Regions from separate parts of the Peribacillus muralis genome, predicted to be linked through region 1. Evidence: a T-box and tRNA genes for the amino acid it is inferred to sense, from the RefSeq annotation. Region 1 holds a T-box; the other holds one or more tRNA genes.
The links. A T-box is a leader RNA that pairs with one kind of tRNA and senses whether it is charged. The one in region 1 lies ahead of ABE28_RS16425 (valine--tRNA ligase), so its partner is inferred to be a tRNA-Val.
Positions count from the first base shown of each region.

Region 2: it has a tRNA-Val gene. The T-box ahead of ABE28_RS16425 (valine--tRNA ligase) is inferred to sense a tRNA for this amino acid. The anticodon was not compared.

Region 1 covers NZ_CP017080.1:3,374,871-3,384,562, forward strand. Annotated here, with positions in the region: gene ABE28_RS16410 (bifunctional folylpolyglutamate synthase/dihydrofolate synthase) at 1-58, opposite strand, end outside; gene ABE28_RS16415 (ATP-grasp domain-containing protein) at 158-1,099, shown strand; gene ABE28_RS16420 (ATP-grasp domain-containing protein) at 1,068-1,913, shown strand; gene ABE28_RS16425 (valine--tRNA ligase) at 1,970-4,621, opposite strand; T-box leader at 4,665-4,895, opposite strand; gene ABE28_RS16430 (hypothetical protein) at 5,093-5,284, shown strand; gene ysxE (spore coat protein YsxE) at 5,341-6,411, opposite strand; gene spoVID (stage VI sporulation protein D) at 6,509-7,906, opposite strand; gene hemL (glutamate-1-semialdehyde 2,1-aminomutase) at 8,451-9,692, opposite strand, start outside.
Region 2 covers NZ_CP017080.1:1,310,336-1,320,027, reverse strand. Annotated here, with positions in the region: gene ABE28_RS06355 (YhgE/Pip domain-containing protein) at 1-445, opposite strand, end outside; gene ABE28_RS06350 (type 1 glutamine amidotransferase domain-containing protein) at 636-1,160, opposite strand; gene truA (tRNA pseudouridine(38-40) synthase TruA) at 1,239-1,976, opposite strand; gene ABE28_RS06340 (hypothetical protein) at 2,212-2,517, shown strand; partial or broken gene ABE28_RS06335 (site-2 protease family protein) at 2,539-2,808, shown strand; gene sigH (RNA polymerase sporulation sigma factor SigH) at 3,075-3,695, opposite strand; gene ABE28_RS06325 (helix-turn-helix domain-containing protein) at 4,063-4,281, opposite strand; gene ABE28_RS06320 (DUF2975 domain-containing protein) at 4,292-4,771, opposite strand; gene ABE28_RS24890 (hypothetical protein) at 4,811-4,984, opposite strand; tRNA gene ABE28_RS06315 (tRNA-Val) at 5,472-5,543, opposite strand; gene ABE28_RS06310 (hypothetical protein) at 5,751-5,972, shown strand; gene ABE28_RS06305 (phosphatidylglycerophosphatase A family protein) at 5,997-6,554, opposite strand; gene ABE28_RS06300 (alpha/beta hydrolase) at 6,746-7,468, shown strand; gene ABE28_RS06295 (YjcG family protein) at 7,551-8,066, shown strand; gene ABE28_RS06290 (GNAT family N-acetyltransferase) at 8,070-8,498, shown strand; gene ABE28_RS06285 (hypothetical protein) at 8,658-8,921, shown strand; gene ABE28_RS06280 (spore coat protein) at 9,155-9,646, shown strand.

The DNA.
Region 1 (9,692 bases):
CCAGCCGAACTTGGCGTCGTTCAAAAAAATGATTGATTTCTTTCATGGTCATTGCCATTAATCATCGAGCCTCCTCTATCTTTATACCGCTCTCATGCGTTAAGATTATTTTATCAATATATGAACGATTAACCTAGATGAAAGGTAGTGTTATTTCATGAAAACTTCTGACCTCCACTGTTGGATCGTCGTGAATGGCTATTTACAGCATGATAAATTTTCCAGCTTAGCTTTGTTCATTCAAGACTCGGCTGAAAGACAAAAGATCAAAGCAACCTTAATCCGTAATTCGGACCTTATTCCAGTCATAGAAAAAGGGGTTCCCCTGCTTAAAGGAGCGTTTGAAATGCTGCCTGATTTTGTGCTGTTCATGGATAAAGACATTCATTTGGCACGCCATTTAGAGTTGCTTGGCCTTCCGGTATATAACAGCAGTACCGCCATCGACATTTGCGACAGCAAAGCAAAAACCCATCAAGCCTTAGCGGGGCATGGCATACCGATGCCAAAGACCATCTTTCCCCCTTTCACATACGAAGGTATCGAAAGGGTTGATATGGATGTGTTTAAACAAATCGGGAGCGAACTGGGATTTCCGCTCATCGTCAAAGAATCATACGGTTCTTTCGGGGAACAAGTTTATTTGCTCCAAACTGAGGAAGAGCTTCTGATGACGATCCGTCAACTTGGCCACAAACCCTTTATCATCCAGGAATTCATCAGGCACAGCAAAGGACGGGACATTCGTGTCAATGTCGTCGGCGATCAAGTCGTCGCTGCGATGCAACGACATTCCGAGCACGACTTCCGAGCGAACATGACTGCTGGAGGCAAGGCCGTACCCTACACGCCCACGAAGGAGGAAGCCAAACTGGCGATTCGCTGTGCAAAGCTTCTCGGCGCCTCGTTTGCCGGGGTCGATTTGTTGTTTGGGGAAGATGGCCCGCTTTTGTGCGAGGTCAATTCTAATTCGCATTTACTGAATATATATGAATGCACTGGCATCAACATCGCTGACAGCATGTTTGAGCATGTGCTCAACAATTTAGGAAAAGGGAGTACGACAGATGAAAAAACAAGCAGGTTGGCTGATTTATAAACGCGAGGATGCCGCAAAAAATAAAGGATACATAGATTGGATGCTAGACGAGGCAAATACGCTCGATCTTGATTTGCATATATACCACCGTGAGGATCTTAGGATCGGCCATCGCTTCAATGAACTATATGTCGAGCATATGTTGGGGCCCCTCTCCTTGCCAGCCTTCGCCATCGTGAGGACCATCGATCCTTTTTTCACGAGGCAGCTGGAACAAATGGGGATTGCTTGCTTCAACTCCTCTTTCGTATCCGAAATGGCGAATGACAAAGCCAAGACGCATCAGCATTTATCAGCTCTGGGAATCCCAATGACCGATACCGTATATTGCAACGGAAGGCCGACTTCCAAAGATATGGAATTCCCCTTCATCGCTAAAGAAACAGGGGGACGCGGCGGGAAGCAGGTTTATTTAATCGAGAATAACGCCGATTTGGCCCAGTTGAATGATGGAAATTGGATTGTCCAAAAGCCCGGGCGGTTCGGACAGGACATCCGTGTCTTTGTAGTAGGCAACCAAGTGCAGGCAGCCGTGCTCCGCGAATCTGCATCCAGCTTCAAGGCGAATTATACATTAGGCGGAACAGCTTCTTTATATGAGCTGACTTCACACGATTTAGCGCTTGTTGAAAAAGTTATCGAAGCCTTTGATTTCGGCCTGGTCGGCATTGATTTCATTTTTGCCAAAGATGGCAGCCTGATGCTCAACGAAATCGAGGATGTCGTGGGCAGCCGGACGTTAAGTGCCTTAAGCGACATGAATATTGTCAGGGAGTACCTCACATTCATCAAAGAAAGAATCTCTTCCTTTTAGGACGCTGGAGAAATAAAAAGGATGAACCAGCAAAAGCTGAGTCCATCCTTTTTGTTTTACAGTTGTTTCAGTTCATTGATTCTGTGGATCACGGAGTCGCGTTTCTCGCTATAGTCTTTTTCTTTGGCCCGCTCTTCTTCAATGACGCTTGCTGGCGCCTTCTTCACGAAGCCCTCGTTACCCAATTTTTTCTGCACCCGTTCCACTTCTTTGTTAAGTTTGTCGAGTTCTTTTTCGAGACGTTTCACTTCTTCGTCAATATTGATCAGTCCTGTAAGCGGAAGGATCAACTCCACTCCGGTTACGACAGCTGTCATCGCCTGAGCTGGCTCTTCAACTTCGATTCCGATCGTCAATTGTTCAGGATTACAGAAACGCTCGATATAACTGCTGTTTTTCTGCAGTGTCGTCAAGATGGATTCGTCCTTCGCTTTTAAAATCAAATTGATTTTTTTGCTTAGCGGCGTGTTCACCTCAGCCCGGATGTTACGGACGGAGCGAATGATTTCAACAAGCAGCTTCATTTCCTCGGCTGCAGCCGTATCCGTCAATTCTTCGTTCACTTCCGGCCAAGCGGCAACAGTGATGGATTCCCCTTGATGAGGTAGGTTTTTCCAGATTTCTTCTGTGATGAATGGCATGAAAGGATGCAGCAGCCTCATCGTGTTATCAAGCACATAAGCCAAGATTGAACGTGTCGTTTTCTTTGCCGCTTCATCTTCCCCGTATAATGGAAGCTTCGCCATTTCGATATACCAGTCACAGAAGTCATCCCAGATGAAGTTATAAAGCACACGGCCGACTTCACCGAATTCATAACGGTCCGCGAGCCTCGTCACGTTCGTGATCGTTTCATTCAAACGTGTCAAAATCCATTTATCGGCTACGGATTTCTCGCCGCTTAAATCGATTTCATCATATGTCATGCCATTCATGTTCATTAAAGCAAATCGGGATGCGTTCCAGATTTTGTTCGAGAAGTTCCAAACCGCCTCGACCTTTTCCGTGCTGTAACGAAGGTCCTGGCCTGGTGAGCTGCCGGTCGATAAGAAGTAACGCAAGGAATCGGCGCCGTATTGATCGATGACATCCATCGGATCGACCCCATTTCCAAGCGATTTACTCATCTTGCGTCCCTGTTCATCACGAACAAGACCGTGAATCAGCACATCTTCGAATGGACGTTCACCCGTGAACTCAAGAGCTTGGAAAATCATCCTTGACACCCAGAAGAAGATGATGTCATAGCCCGTAACAAGTGCACCGGTCGGGTAGTAACGTTTGAAATCGACACTGTCCGCATCTGGCCAGCCCATCGTCGAGAACGGCCATAAAGCCGAGCTGAACCATGTATCCAGAACATCCGTGTCTTGTTCCCAGTTCTCCGCATCAGCAGGCTCCTCATGTCCTACATACACTTCACCTGTTTCTTTATGGTACCAGGCCGGAATGCGGTGGCCCCACCATAGTTGACGCGAAATGCACCAGTCACGGATATTTTCCATCCAGTGTAAGTATGTTTTTTCGAAACGGTCTGGAACGAAATGGACTTTTTCATCATCGGACCCTTTTTGAAGTTCAACCGAAGCATCAGCAAGCGGCTGCATCTTAACGAACCATTGCGTGGACAAATAGGGCTCGACAACAGCTCCGCTTCTCTCTGAATGTCCGACTGAGTGCAGGTGATCTTCGATTTTGAAGAGTACACCCTCTTCCTGAAGGTCTTTGACGATTTGTTTACGGCATTCAAAGCGATCCATGCCTTCATATTTACCAGCCTTTTCATTCATCGAACCATCTTCATGCATGACGAGGATGCGCTCCAAATCATGACGGTTGCCGATCTCAAAGTCATTCGGATCATGTGCCGGAGTGATTTTCACCGCGCCGGAGCCGAATTCCATATCGACATAATCATCACCGACGATCGGGATTTCCCTGCCCGTGATCGGCAGGCGGACCATTTTGCCGATCAAGTGTTTATATCGATCATCTTCAGGGTGTACAGCAACCGCCGTATCGCCAAGCATCGTTTCCGGACGGGTTGTGGCTATTTCGATTTCACCCGGGCCGTCCACTAAAGGGTATTTCATATGATAGAACGCACCTTGAACATCCTTGTAAATGACCTCGATATCGGACAGCGCCGTTTTCGTTGATGGATCCCAGTTGATGATGTATTCGCCGCGGTAAATCAAGTCCTTGTTATAAAGGGAAACGAATACTTCGCGGACCGCTTTTGAAAGCCCCTCATCAAGAGTGAAGCGTTCACGCGTATAATCAAGCCCAAGACCTAGCTTTGACCACTGTTCGCGGATATGGCTGGCATATTCTTCCTTCCATTTCCATGTTTCTTCAACGAACTTTTCACGTCCAAGGTCATAGCGGCTTACGCCTTCAGCACGTAGTTTCTGTTCCACCTTCGCTTGCGTCGCGATACCGGCATGGTCCATGCCCGGCAGCCATAATACATCATACCCCTGCATCCTTTTCATGCGCGTCAATATATCTTGAAGCGTCGTGTCCCATGCGTGGCCAAGATGCAGCTTGCCTGTCACGTTCGGCGGCGGGATGACAATCGTATAAGGTTCTTTTGTATCGTCACCCGTCGTTTCAAAAAACTTCCCATCCAGCCACCATTTATAGCGGCCTTTCTCTATTGTCTGCGGATCATATTTGGTCGGCATCGAAATCTGGTTCTCTTCCATATCATTTCCTCCTTTTTGGGCATAAAAAAAACTTCCATCATCATAAAAGGACGAAGGAAGTTGTTCGCGGTGCCACCTTTTTTCCGAAAAAGAGAAATAATCCCTTTCGGCTCTCAAATCGGATAACGGCTCTTCACCGGCCTTCGCTACTAAAAATCTTTCACGAAAACTGCTCACGGACGACTTCGGATGCTGCTGCCCGGAAGCCTCCCACCAATCGGCTTCCTCTCTGAAAAGTGCATTTCATCTTACTATTTCCGGTCTTAGCTTTGATTTATATTCATATGTAAAATCATTAAACGCATATAGTATATAGTACAAAAAATATGGGTCTCCAGTCAATCCTCTTTTCGCTTACTTTTTTAAGGATATTTCATAGTATCCTCCAATAACGGTCAATGTGACGGCTTTTTCACCTTTTCCACTGGCACCCATACAATACAAGAAGTCCTAAAAAGGAAGGTAATCAATATGAAGCGAAGATATACTCCCTATACTTTACCGCCTTGGATGAAAAAATTCCGTGGTGTTTGCCAGCAATTCATCGTTCCCTTCATCGTATTTCAAGGGTTGCGGACCCTTATTTTCCCGACGTTCTTTGATATGCTCCTATTGGTCGCATTCATTTTCCTGGCTATGTCTTTATATTTCGAATGGATTTAATTATTCCCTTACAGCAAAAAAATATACATGACTGGAAATGATCCAATCATGTATATTTAGCTTGAGGGTGATTGCTCTTCTTTGGCGGCCTCGGCAGCTGCCTTTTTCTGCTGTTCGATTTCCTCGATTTTCATCACCATATACTCAACATTCTTCAATAACCAGAATTGCCGCTGCAACTGGGTGACATGATCAAGCTCTGAACGCTTCGACCTGCCATCCGAATACCCCTTCACCAATTCCAAAGCCGACCCAGGAAAAGCTAAATAGCTCTGCATGAGCAGCAGCTCTTCCTCCTTAAGCGGAAAATAGCGCATGTAATTATATAGCCAGTCGACGCAGTCATCACATTGGACTGGATACGTCCTCGCAGATTTAACGAGAAAAGGCAATAAATCGAAATGTGGCGGCGCCGTATTCGAATTCTCAAAATTGATAAAATAACCATATCCCCGTTCATCATAAACGAAATGCTTAAGGGAAACCTTACCATGAGTAACTACGGTTCGAACCTTTTCACTTTCCTTCGTCTTCTCATACCAGGTTTCGAACTTCTTTATCGAATACTTCAGTGCCTGTGAAATATCAGTGAAGAACGTACATACCGACATTTCGAACGGCGACATATACCACTTCTTTTCACAGCTGACAATATACTCATCCATAAAGTCCTTCTCGTTATTCCAAGCATCAAGCGTCCGCTCATAGTGCGCTTCCCGTTCTTCTATATCCACTTGTATATCCTTTACGGTCAGCGTATGCATCCGGGCAAGCTCCCGGAACATTTGCTTATGCTTCTCATCGCGCTCCCCATCCCCTTCGTTGTTCAGCCAGGGCATCAAGTAATACAACCGGCCATTATGGAGGACGGCATAACGTTGATCCATCGTTTGATAGATGGGAACGATCCGATTATAACCGCGATGGTACAGCTTTTGGACATTTTTTATAAAATCGATCCCATTATGCGGTAATATCGATTTCAAGGCAAACGTACCACGATCACTATATACTTTCTTCACCCGTCCGAAATCCTCAATATATTGTACATAAAGGGCATATTCCTTCAAGACGGATTCCGTGTCCCGATCCCGATTAGCCGACTGCTGATTCTCGTTTTCCCTCACGAGACTCACTCACCTTCTTTAATAAAAACTAAAACCCGACCTTTTCCCTAGTAAAAAACAGGAGCAGGCCATTTATATGCTCTGCTCTCTGTCATGGTTAATTTTTATAGGCAACTGCCTTCGGTATATAGACGACTTGACCTTCCTCGATATTTTGATTCGATTCCAATTCATTGCTGAAAAGTATCGATTGCACCGTTACATCATAACGCTGGGCCAAATCTTCCAGCGTTTCTCCTTGCTGAACGATGCACACCTTCATCCTCACCAACTCTTCTTCTTGCTTTCTGCCGAATAAATCCATGATGGAAGACTGCTTTTCCCCATGTTCAGCCGCTTCTTTTTCATCGCGATCCGCAGCTTGCTTCCTGCCCTTATAAGTTTTCACTTCCTTGTCTTTCGCTTGCGGTGCCGGTCTTTCCCGTTCTTTGAACAGGTCACTTATCGATGAAGGAAGCTCCTCATCCTTTTCCACCTTCACCTGTTCGTTGAGAACCGGACCGGCTGCCACAACTTCATTCTCTTCCTGACGGGGGCTGCCCTCGGTTTTAAAACGCGACACAGGACCGCTGGCAATCGGAGCACTTTGTTCACTGCCAACAATCTCCTGAGCTTCTTCCGCTTTCAAGGACTCCTTTGCCGTCTCCACCTTCTCTATCGTTTTTTCCTGTCTGCTTGGCTTCTCTTCTTGAATGGATGCGGCAGGTTCCCCGGTTCCTTGTTCACTGGCAACATTCATATCTTCCTGCCTGCTTACCTCCGCTTCCCACTCCTCCTCTTCAGGATAAGGAGAAACCGGCATTTCAAAAACAGGAGCACTATTTTGATCACTTAAGAAAATCGGCTCTTCTTCCTCTTCCTCAGCTTCCGCTACCCGTTTGGCCTCTGCAGAAAATGGCGTATATAACTCATCTTCCTCGTCATCACGGAAAATAGGCTGGAAATCCGGAATGGTCGGCATACCAGCCGCATAAGGAATGTAAGATTCATTTTCACCATCCGTTTCTTCCTGTTCCTCCATTTCCGCTACTTCCTGTTCCGTATCGAACCGCTCTTCCACATACGAATCATTATAAATACCAGTAATCAGCAAATCCGCCTGCAACTTCAAACAGTTATGTTCAGGCAACGCATAATCAAAGCTCTGGATCGAGACATCAATCTCCTCTAATGAGGCAATCCGATTAGTCGGTATCGTTATATCAACCGGAAAACGGTGTGTGAACTCATTAAGTCCATTGAGATGCCTCTCGACCTTTTGCACGGCTTTTGGCAAAAAGGTTTGCGAAAACTCCGCTTGTTCACCATTTTGCGAATCCTTATATTCACCGCATAAGTCTAACGAGCCTCGTATAAAAACATATTGATCACTCTCTTGAATCGTCACATTCGGATCCAGTGAAATCGAATAAAGCTCAGCCACTTCCTGTCCCTTCTGGAACCAAACGGATTCCTCTAAAGAAAATCGTAAATACGATTCATTTTCTTGCGACAAGACAACTCCTCCTTTCAGCTTCAGAAACGGTACATATACCAATAACAATCTATGAGGGAAGACTATCGATTATTCCTTCTTTCATGGAAACTCACCTTGTCCCCCGTTTTCTGCAGCATGGAAAGGAGATTTTGCAGCGCGCAGATTCTTATTGCACCTGAATCGACCTTATATAGACAACATCCACTATAAATTGTCCTGCATTATGCTTTTTTTTGCCCTTGATTCTGCTTTTTTTGGCCTGGATTTCACTTTTTTCGTCCTACAACCACTTTTTCCGGCCTACACCAAACTTAATTCGGCCTACAACCACTTTTTCCGGCTTACAACCAAATTTAGTCGGACTGCAACCACTTTTTCCGGCCTACATCTAACATAATTCGTCCTACAACCAACTTAAATCGTCCTACGCTCAACTTATTCCGGCCTTCACCCAACTTAATTCGGCCTAAGCCCAACTTAATCCAGCCACGTTCGCGAAAATAAAAAAAAGTCAGGCTCCCGTTTTCAAAAAAGGGAGTCTGACTTAGCAGTTTCATTCAAGTCATTTTTTCAATTGGGCAAAAGCCTTTTCTGCAGCAGAGATGGTTTTTTCGATATCTTCATCAGTATGAGCAGTGGATAGGAATAAGCCCTCGAATTGGGACGGCGGGAGGTAAATGCCTTGGTCCGCCATTTCCCGGTAATAAGATGCAAAGAATTCCAAATCGGATGTTTTGGCAGTATCGTAGTTGATGACTTCTTCATTTGTAAAGAATAGTCCAATCATCGAGCCTGCCCGGTTGAAAGTATGCGGTACTCCATATTTTTGGGCTGCTTCACCAATACCTTTTTCAAGCATATCGCCTTTACGGGTGAATTCTTGATAAGATGCTGGAGTCAATTGGCTGAGTGTTTCAAGACCAGCCGTCATGGCCAGCGGGTTTCCTGACAATGTTCCCGCTTGATAAATCGTTCCGCTCGGTGCAATTCGTTCCATGAATTCACGCTTGCCGCCGAAGGCTCCTACCGGCAGACCACCGCCAATCACTTTTCCAAGGCAGGTAAGGTCCGGTGCGATGCCAAAATATCCTTGGGCACAATTATACCCGACACGGAAGCCCGTCATGACCTCATCAAAGATCAATAGTGCCCCGTATTTGGTCGTCACTTCCCGTAAGCCTTCGAGGAAACCTGGCTGCGGCGGCACGACACCCATATTCCCGGCAACTGGCTCGACGATGATACATGCAATGTCTTCGCCAAATTGTTCAAATGCATATTTGGTTGCTGCAAGGTCATTATATGGCACGGTGATCGTATTTTTCGCAATGCCTTCCGGTACTCCTGGGCTATCCGGCAATCCCAACGTCGCAACGCCCGAGCCTGCTTTGATTAACAAGGAATCTCCATGACCGTGGTAAGAGCCTTCGAATTTCAGGATTTTATCCCGGCCTGTAATGCCTCGCGCCAACCTCAGCGCACTCATGGTCGCCTCCGTTCCGGAAGACACCATCCGGATCATTTCAATCGAAGGCACGCGGTCCATGACCAACTTAGCGAGCTCATTTTCGATCACCGTAGACGTTCCAAAGCTAGTACCTGATTCGGCTACCTTTTTCAATGCTTCGACGACACGATCATTTGTGTGACCTAGGATGAGCGGTCCCCATGAAAGAACATAGTCGATATATTCATTGCCATCGATATCATACATTTTTGAGCCTTTGCCGCGCTCCATGAATATCGGGTCCATGTTCACAGACTTGAAGGCACGCACCGGGCTGTTCACTCCGCCCGGCATCAA
Region 2 (9,692 bases), 2.1 Mb from region 1:
TAATTTTAGGGGCGATGGAATTGATTTTTTCATTAACATAGTAATCAATCTCCGCTTTCATAGGTTCATCGGTCATGATGGTCGCAATATGCTCGGAAAAATTTTCAGGGATGACGATCGTTGCGTAATAATCCCCTTTCTTCACCTTTGCAACGGCATTCTTTTCCGATGTGAATCTCCAGCCTAAATCCTTATTCCCCTTTAACCCCTCTATGACTTCATTGCCTAAGTTAACCGATTTACCATTCAACTCGGCACCTTTATCATTATTGGAAACCCCTACAAGAATTCCTTCCGTGTTTCCATAAGGATCCCAAGAGGCGACAATATTGAACCACGCATAAATGGACGGGATGAGCATCAGGAAAACAAGCACGATGCAAACAAAGAAATTTTTATAAATGCTTTTTAAATCGTCCACGAATATCTCCCGAATATTTCTCAAAATATACCCCCGTGCATAAGTATTTTGATACTATTATTCGGAAAACCTTCATATTCGATACTAAGTAAACATATCCATGTATTTTCATTTCACGTATGTTGGTCGTTGCATGAACATTAGGACTTTTCATAAAGAAAAAAACTGAAGGCAAACCCCCTTTTCCTCGGGTTTGCCTTCAGTTTGAATTCGATCAACGTTGTTCTATCACGGTTATCAATTCCCTTAAGTAATCCGGCAGATCAGGCGGGCGTCTGCTTGATACAAGGTTTCCATCGACGACGACAGCTTCGTCAATCCATGTAGCTCCGGCATTTTCCATATCATCCTTGATGCCAGGCGTACTTGTTACTTTCTTGCCAGCTAAGATTTTTGCTGAGATTAACACCCAGCCCGCATGACAAATTTGCCCGATCGGTTTTTTCGTTTCTTCCATGCTTTGGATAAGTGAAATCACTTCAGGGAACCGGCGAATTTTGTCAGGGGCCCAACCGCCCGGTACGAGAATCGCATCATAATCTTCCGCTTTAATGCTCCCATACGCATAATCGGATACGGCGGGTACACCATATTTCCCCATGTATGTTTCATTCGCCTTCTCTCCAGCAAGATGAACGGTCGCACCCTCTTCTTTCAATCGTAGGATCGGGTACCAAAGCTCTAAATCCTCAAAATCATGGTGCACAAGACTGATAATTTTCTTTCCAGCTAATCTCATGAAAACCTCCCCTTCCTTCGTGCTGTTCAACTTTATCATTCTTCCCTGTTTCTTCGATTTTTTAACAACGTATTCGGTCTAAAAATCAACCTTCACCAAATACAACCCGGCTGCATCAGCCATACGGCCCGTTTGGATTCTTTCTTTCGACTCCAGAATGCCCGGGATTTGCTCAGCGTCAATTTCACCCAGCCCGACCTCTATCAGCGTCCCGACCATTTTCCTAACCATATTATAAAGAAAACCATCCCCACGCACACTAATTTCGATGAAGCCGGCATTTTCCTCGATATCAATAACATATATTTCACGCACCATTGATTTCTTCTTGGACTTTGCATTCGAAAAAGCAGTAAAATCATGCGCACCGATAAAATATTGACACGCTCTTTTCATTTTTTCTATATCCAGCTTTTCCTCAACATGCATACTGTACTTCCTCATGAACGGATTCGTATATCGCTCGTTCCAGATCTTATACAAATAGGTCTTGTCCTTAGCATTATAACGGGCATGAAAACGATCAGGAACTAACATAACCTCTGTGATGCTGATATCTTGGGGCAAATATCTATTCAAATAGTTCATAATTTCAGCTTCCGTCAACTTTCCATCAATCTTGAAATTGGCAATCTGGGCAAAAGCATGGACACCGGCATCCGTTCTGCTGCATCCGATGATTTCTATCTTCTTCCCTGCCATTTCCGTCAATACATTTTCTATTTTCCCCTGAATCGTATCATCACTATCGCCGAGCCGTTGCCAGCCTCTATAGCGTCCGCCATCATATTGAATGGTCAGCTTGTAATTGTTCATCGGTTCCTCCTACTGTAAAGCTATCCAGACAAAAAACCTATAAAATATAAGCCCCCCATACACGCCTGCTGTATGAGGGAACATATGATTTTTCCTTAGAAACGCTTTTTTACATATTTAATTTGTCATAAAAATCAAAATCAAAAGTCCAAGAACACTTATAAAACTGGGACATGATGTGCTCCCCATCAAAGTGACATGCACTTCTGCATAGTGTACCAAAGTGGCTGAAGTCATGCAACGAACGACATCATCACCTACTGTCTTTGTGCGTCTTTACAGAAAACCAAATATACAAAAAAAGAGCCCAAATCCAGCCTATAGTCCTTCTTTTACAGGGACTAATTCATTACCTTCCGAATCATCAACAGCTTTGAAAATAATGTATAGCTTGAAAGCTGATATTTTAGAAAAAATCGCCAAAAAGGTAAAGAAACAATACGATAAAATAAAGATATTAAAAGAGGTTGAATCAATAAAGGTGGCACCTGTTTCCCCTTTACTATCAGGAGGGCATTTTGGAAGAATCCAAATCGATTAAGGATGGTTAAGTTTTGGGGCGATCGGGTTATTTTTCCTAGGAAGTTGTTTGCACTATTGAAAATAGCAAAGGTGGGATCCCAGATTTCTATTTTCGTTTCATTAGGAGCGTATGCCTACATCCATGAAATGGGACATTTATTTGCTGCTAGGAGAATAGGCATCAAAACAGCCAATGCCATTTTCATCCCGTTTGTCGGAGCATTAATTATCCTTAAAGAAGAACGCTAACCAAGAAGCTTACCTTGCTTTCGGAGGTCCTTTATTGGGTACGTTACCCCTTTTCCTCCTATTATTGCTTCAGTATAACAAGCTTGTATGCAGGTGATTTCATGGAACAATATAAACTACATAACCGTAATACATCATAAAAGGGGACTTCATTTATGACTGTCCCCTTACACTGTCCAGTTAAAAGATTGAATCCTTGGCAGTTGCTGCCCTGTGAGGGATTTCATGTTACTCAAACGTTAACTGTATAGAATAAAGGTAAAGAAAAGCTGATTGCTCAAAAAAGGAAAAAGGACGAAGGCCTCCATCCTGTTTCCTTCGGTTCCATTATACGACCCGTTCTCTATTGTCTAGATATTTCCCAAGTTTCTTTTTCGTTCTTTGCAGGGCATTATCTATAGATTTAACATGAATGTCCAGTTTCAATGAAATTTCTTGATACGTTTCACCATCCATATAAAGAGCTAATACGGTCTTTTCTAAATCGCTAAGGATTTCCGACATTTTCAAGTCGATATCAATGGCTTTTTCCCTGTCGATGAGTAAGGTTATCGGGTCCATTACTTTGCTTGGTAGTTTATCAATCAGTGTATATTCCGAATCATCATCATAAATAGGTTTGTCCAAAGAGATATAGGAGTTTAAGGGAGTGTGTTTCTGGCGGGAGGCTGTTTTAATTGCTGTTATGATTTGTCTTTTTATACAAAGCTCGGCAAAGCTCTTGAATGAATTCTGTTTGTCCGATTTAAAATCACGGATGGCTTTGTAAAGACCAATCATACCTTCCTGAAAAATATCCTCTTTTTCCGCTCCAACCAAAAAATATTGCCTGGCTTTAGCTTGAACTAAACCTCGGTATTTTCTTATCAAATATTCATATGAATCGATATCACCCTTACGCACTAATTCCAGTATGGATATGTCATCATATAATGAAAATCCGCTCATTTTGTCTAAAGTCTGTCTCACTTATATCCCTCCATCTCATGCTTAGCCTTCAAAGTTGTCCCAAATGGTTCTAAATATATACTATCCTATATTTCCCACTAAAGATATTAACAATTTCCGACGATTCTCAACATTTAAATTATAAATGAAAACAAAACCTATCAGATTAGAGCAAGGATTAAGAGAAAATGTTGTGGTTTGTAATATAATTGCTAGTTTTGGAGCTTTATTGTTAGCTGCTATATACCTTTTAATAAAATACAAAAAAAAGAAAGGAGATGCCCCCGAAATCATTGAAAATGACTTTGGGGGCACCTCTTTAATTCTGTATAGATTCTCGCTGGACACTGGAATTTGTTATCTGTTTTTATTGAGTGCCCTCATCGCTTGTGTACTCCAAAATATCACCCGGCTGACAATCCAAATGCTTACAAATCGCATCTAATGTTGAAAAACGAACCGCTTTCGCTTTCCCATTTTTCAGGATGGACAGATTCGCCATGGTGATTCCAACCCTCTCAGAAAGCTCCGTTACGCTCATTTTCCGTTTCGCTAGCATCACATCAATATTAATGATAATTGCCATATACTCCACCTCAGACCGTCAAATCATTTTCTGATTTAATGTTAATCGCTTCTTGTAAGAGCCGTTGGAGGATAGCAGCAAAAACAGCAATGACCAGCGAAGCAAAAATGATGATGAATCCCATTAATCCAATGGGAGGATCAACCTTCTTCGCTATAAAATGAAAGAGTGGCAAACCTAATACATACAAACCACAGATTGTAATCGCACAGCACTTTATCTTCTTTAACGCCTTTACAGATAATTCCGAGAACGCTGTGTTCTGGTCAATGTAGCGTAAAAGATTGAAAGCCTGATAAAGAGCAAAATAAAAAGGCACAGCTGCTCCATACATCACGATGAAAACGAGATATTTCATCAAGGAAATATCGGGATACAATTTTGCTGCGAAATTGCCTATATGGGGCGCTAAAAATATGCACAATGCAAGAACCGGGATTGCTATCATAAAAACAGCTAGCTTTAAAAAGAGTGTCGTAACTTGTTTCATAAAAAATACCTCTTTAAATAATTTTCTTCAAACCGTTAATCATTTTTCCACTTTAATATTCGAGACTTTTTTAAATGGATTTAGAAGTGCATCCACAATGGCTGCGATGATACTTGCTGCTAAAATACCTTGATATAGGACCTGCTGGATCGTATGGTAACAATCTCCTTTAAGCTTTGCATCTTTGATGGCTTCCTCAACCATTAGATACATAAAGCAAGCCTCGCAATTCCAACAATCATTTAATTTCATAATAAGTGACTTTACCACGAAGTTTATTGTTTTACAATAAATTAATATTGTTCTTAACAATATTTTTATTGCTATACCCTTTTAGTTAACACAAAAATAAGAACATTTCTCATAATATAGAAATGCTCTTATTTCATATAGTAAAATTACTACTTATTCAACAAAACTTCCCCATGGTTTAATAAAGGATGTATGAAATTTTATAATGAATTTTATGGCAAATAAATCGTCTTGAAAGCAATCCTTAACATAGCACATGAGCGTTTATTTCATCGTTAGCTGAATAAGCATAAGCTTTACCTACGTTTTTGAAATATTAATCATTGACCTAGTACGTTTAAATCCTTCTCTATCCGCCACCGATTAAGTAAATAATGACCTATATCTTTAAATACAAAAAAAGGCCCAAATCCTTGTGATATCAAGAATTTGAGCCTTTGTTAGTTGATGACCTGTGAGGGATTCGAACCCACGACCCCTTCCCTGTCAAGGAAGTGCTCTCCCACTGAGCTAACAAGTCGTATGTATATGCTTGCGTGTGAATTACTTAAGCACATAACTTATTATAAGTTTTTTTGGCAAAAAGTCAACGCATTATATTAAAAAAGTTTTAATTTTATTTCTTTTTCGGCGAAAGCGAACGAACGTTCTTTTTTAACTTGCATAAAAAACATACGTTCGCATATAATGATAAAAACCAAGTAAGTCAGCAAAGGGGCGATCGAGAGTGAAATATATACTTCGTAAGCATATGGAAGAAAAAGTTCCTCTGGAGATCATTTACCTCTCCGAGCAAGGTAAGATTACGCAGCGAAAGATCCAGGTGCTTGAAATATATCCTGGCCATATTCACGCTTTCTGTTTTCTGAGGCAGACAAAACGGACGTTTAAAATGAATAATATCCTTTCTGCCCGCCTCATCAAGGCCAAATATGATCAATCCGGATGAGTCTTTATGACCAATAAGATATTTTCATCCGATTAACTCTTCTTCTTCCTGAATGTCCTTTTCCCGTTCTGTCAATGATTCTTCATCATCCCTCAGGCGATGGGCCAATCTTGAGGCGGCACTCGCAGCAATGCTTGCTACGATATCATCCAGGAAGGTGTGGACCACGCCTTCCTGCTTCTTATCAAGCTCGTGGATGACGCCTATTTTATTTTTATCCAGATGGCCGAAGGTCGTGACAGCAATGCTTCCATATCCGAGTACTGCACCAAAGGCGATGGTTTCATCGACTCCGAATAAGCCTTCATCGGATTCGACAATAGATTGAAGAGGTTCGGAGAGCTTCTTTTGCTCTGCAAGTTTATCAAGCTCCACACCGACTAAAATGGCATGCTGAATTTCCCGCTTCAATAGGACACGCTCGACGCTGCGGATGCATTCCTCCAATTTCAGGTCAGCTTTGTAAGGAATCTGCAATTCGTAAACGATCTTTGCAATATCCTCCACACTGACGCCGCGCTCCAATAAAAGCCGCTTGGCCGCCTTTGTTACTTCCCTGCTGTGCACTTGTACATCTGCCATTTAATTCGCCACCTTTTTTATAGTATGATGAATGTATATCCTTGTATTATAGCATCCTATTTTTTAAATTTTTAGAAAATATATTGAAAATTTTCTATTCCAAATTCTTGGGACGGGAAAAACTCGCAAGGACATGCTAAAATGACTAAGTAAGAAGTATTTCATTATTAATGATCATCGAGGTGCGGGAAATGAGTGTACGTAAAGGAACGATCAAAGAGTATATGTTTAAAAGTGAAGCGCTGGCGGAGGAATTGGAACTGCTTGTTTACTTGCCTGCGAATTATTCACCCTTGTATAAATATTCGCTTGTGATTGCTCAGGATGGGCGTGATTATTTTCAAATGGGCCGTATCGGCCGCGTAGCCGATGAACTGTTGGGTAACGATGAGATCGAGAATATAATCGTTGTAGGCATTCCCTATAAAGATCGTTTTGACCGCAGACGCAAATATCATCCCGATGGGGAACAGCACCTTGCATACATACGTTTTCTTGCCCATGAACTTGTGCCGTTTTTGGATGATGAATTTCCGACCTATCAAATGGGACATGGCCGCGCCCTGATAGGTGATTCTCTTGGCGGTACTGTCTCTTTATTGACAGCCCTGCAGTATCCGCACACATTCGGGAAGTGCATCATGCAGTCGCCCCTGGCCAATGAAGCGGTGATGGATGCTGTACGTAATTTTGAGGATCCGCATCTCCTCGAACTTTACCATGTAATCGGGACTGAGGAAACGGACGTACCCACGACTGATGGGAACCGTGCGAACTTCATAGAGCCCAACAGGAAATTGCATGAATTATTGAACCAAAAAGGATTTCCATGCTTCTATGAAGAATTTGAAGGTAATCACACCTGGAAATATTGGCAGGCAGATTTAAGAAGAGCACTATTGGAAATGTTCTAACCTAGATTAAAACCAATGATAGGTTTCTCACAAACATATCCAACCATAATACAACCATTTAAAATATCAGGAGGTTTTATTTATGAAATACGGTGTTGCCATTTTCCCTACAAAGAAACTTCAAGATTTAGCTAACTCCTATCGCAAGAGATATGATACGAAATACGCTTTCATTCCGCCGCACTTAACGCTTAAGCCAACATTTGAAGCGACGGACATGGAAATTTCGACGATTGCAGAACAGCTAAAAGGCATTGCCCAAAAGTGCAGACCATTTACGATGAATGTAACGAAGGCTAAATCCTTCCAGCCGGTAAGCAATACGATCTATTTCAAGGTGGAACTGTCCGAAGGGCTTCAAGAGCTACATGATGCACTGAATGATGAGAGCTTCATTATAAGTGAAAATGAACATGCTTTTGTCCCGCACATTACCATCGCCCAAGATTTATCCGATAATGAGCATTCTGATGTTTTAGGTCAATTAAGCATGCTTGATGTCAGCCATGAAGAAGAAGTGAAGCGTATTCACCTATTGTATCAGCTGGAGGATGGTGCTTGGACCGTATACGAAACATTTAGGTTAGGAGCTGAATAATAAGTGTTTGTAAAAATTGCCGAAAACAGCCAAGAGCGTGAAAAAGCGTATATGATTCGAAGGCAAGTATTCGTTCAAGAACAAAATGTCCCGCTTGAAGAAGAAATTGATGAATACGAAGACGTTTCCACGCATTTCGTCTTATATAATGATCAAGAACACCCAATCGGTGCAGGCCGTTTCAGGGTCATTGATAACATTGGAAAAGTCCAGCGCATTTGTGTCCTCGCAGCTGGCCGAAAAAGTGGGGCCGGTGCCAAGATCATGAACGCAATTGAGGAATATGCCATCCAGCAGGGAATTCCTAAACTGAAGCTTGATGCACAGGTGCACGCAATCCCGTTTTATTCGAAATTAGGATATGAGATTGTGTCCGATGAATTCATGGATGCAGGCATTCCTCATAGAACGATGATAAAAACTGTATTATGATCCTGATAACGCTGTCCCTTCAGTCATCTGATGGTACAGCGTTTTTTTGGTCGTTCATATTCCTTGATTAGCGTTTTATAAAAAACCCTTTCCGTTCAATGGCAATCTCCGCAAAAATACATAGTCTATATATAGAAAGCAAGAAGGAGGGATAATTTTATGGGTAATAATGAATTTAACCTGGAGGAGTCGCAAAAAAGATTAATGGAATTGTTGGTTTCAAGGACAATGAGAAAACATGGTTTCAAAAAGGAGCATGTCGATCTTACTGAAAAAGAGAGAAACAACCTAAAAGAAACCATTCGGTATTTACAGGAGCAATCACAAATCCTCATAAACCAGGAAAAGAACATCACGGAACATGATGTTAATCCGATTACGAATTCCATTCATAATAAATTCACGGATTCCAAAGATAAATGATTCACCCTATCAGCTAATCAACCTTACTTGCTGGCAAAATAAAATAAGACATAGCAGCACTTTCATTTCATTCCATTCCTAAAACTCCAGCTTCTTTATCATTCATCCCCGCACATCGTTACTTTTCCAAAGTATTTTAAAAAATAGACGAATGAATTGATTTATTCGTCCAACCAGAATAATCATCGAAGCATATTTTAATAGGGAATAAAACCTAAGGAGGAAAAAACGACATGAACCAAAATGTATACCGTAGCAACTGTAACACACATGAAAGCTGTGACAGAACTTGGTCAGCTCTAGATTCCGCTTCCAACCATCCCCTGACAGGATTCTGTAACGGCAATGACAACACTCGGATTGACCAAGAGGCTAGACAGGATAATTCCCAGGTCCAGCTTTCTGAAGAACTTATTTACATTAAAGATTCTTGTAATGTAAATATCACTTCTACAGATGTTAAAGCTGCTCTTTCTCTTCAAGCTGCACTGCAAGCTGCCATTGCGGTCATCGTAAGCATTTCCATCGCTGATGCAGATAATGCAGAAAGAATCACTCAAGAATTGATTCAATCTTCTAATGTCAAACAAATCACGCGTCAAAAAACAATTGTTGAAAACAGCCGGGATATCGACATTACGACAACTGATGCACAAATCGCTCTTAACATCCAACTATTACTACAACTATTGTTAGCTCTAATCGTTGAGATAGACATCCTCTAAGAATTCAACACAAAAAAAGGACACTCACGTGTCCTCTTTTGTATTT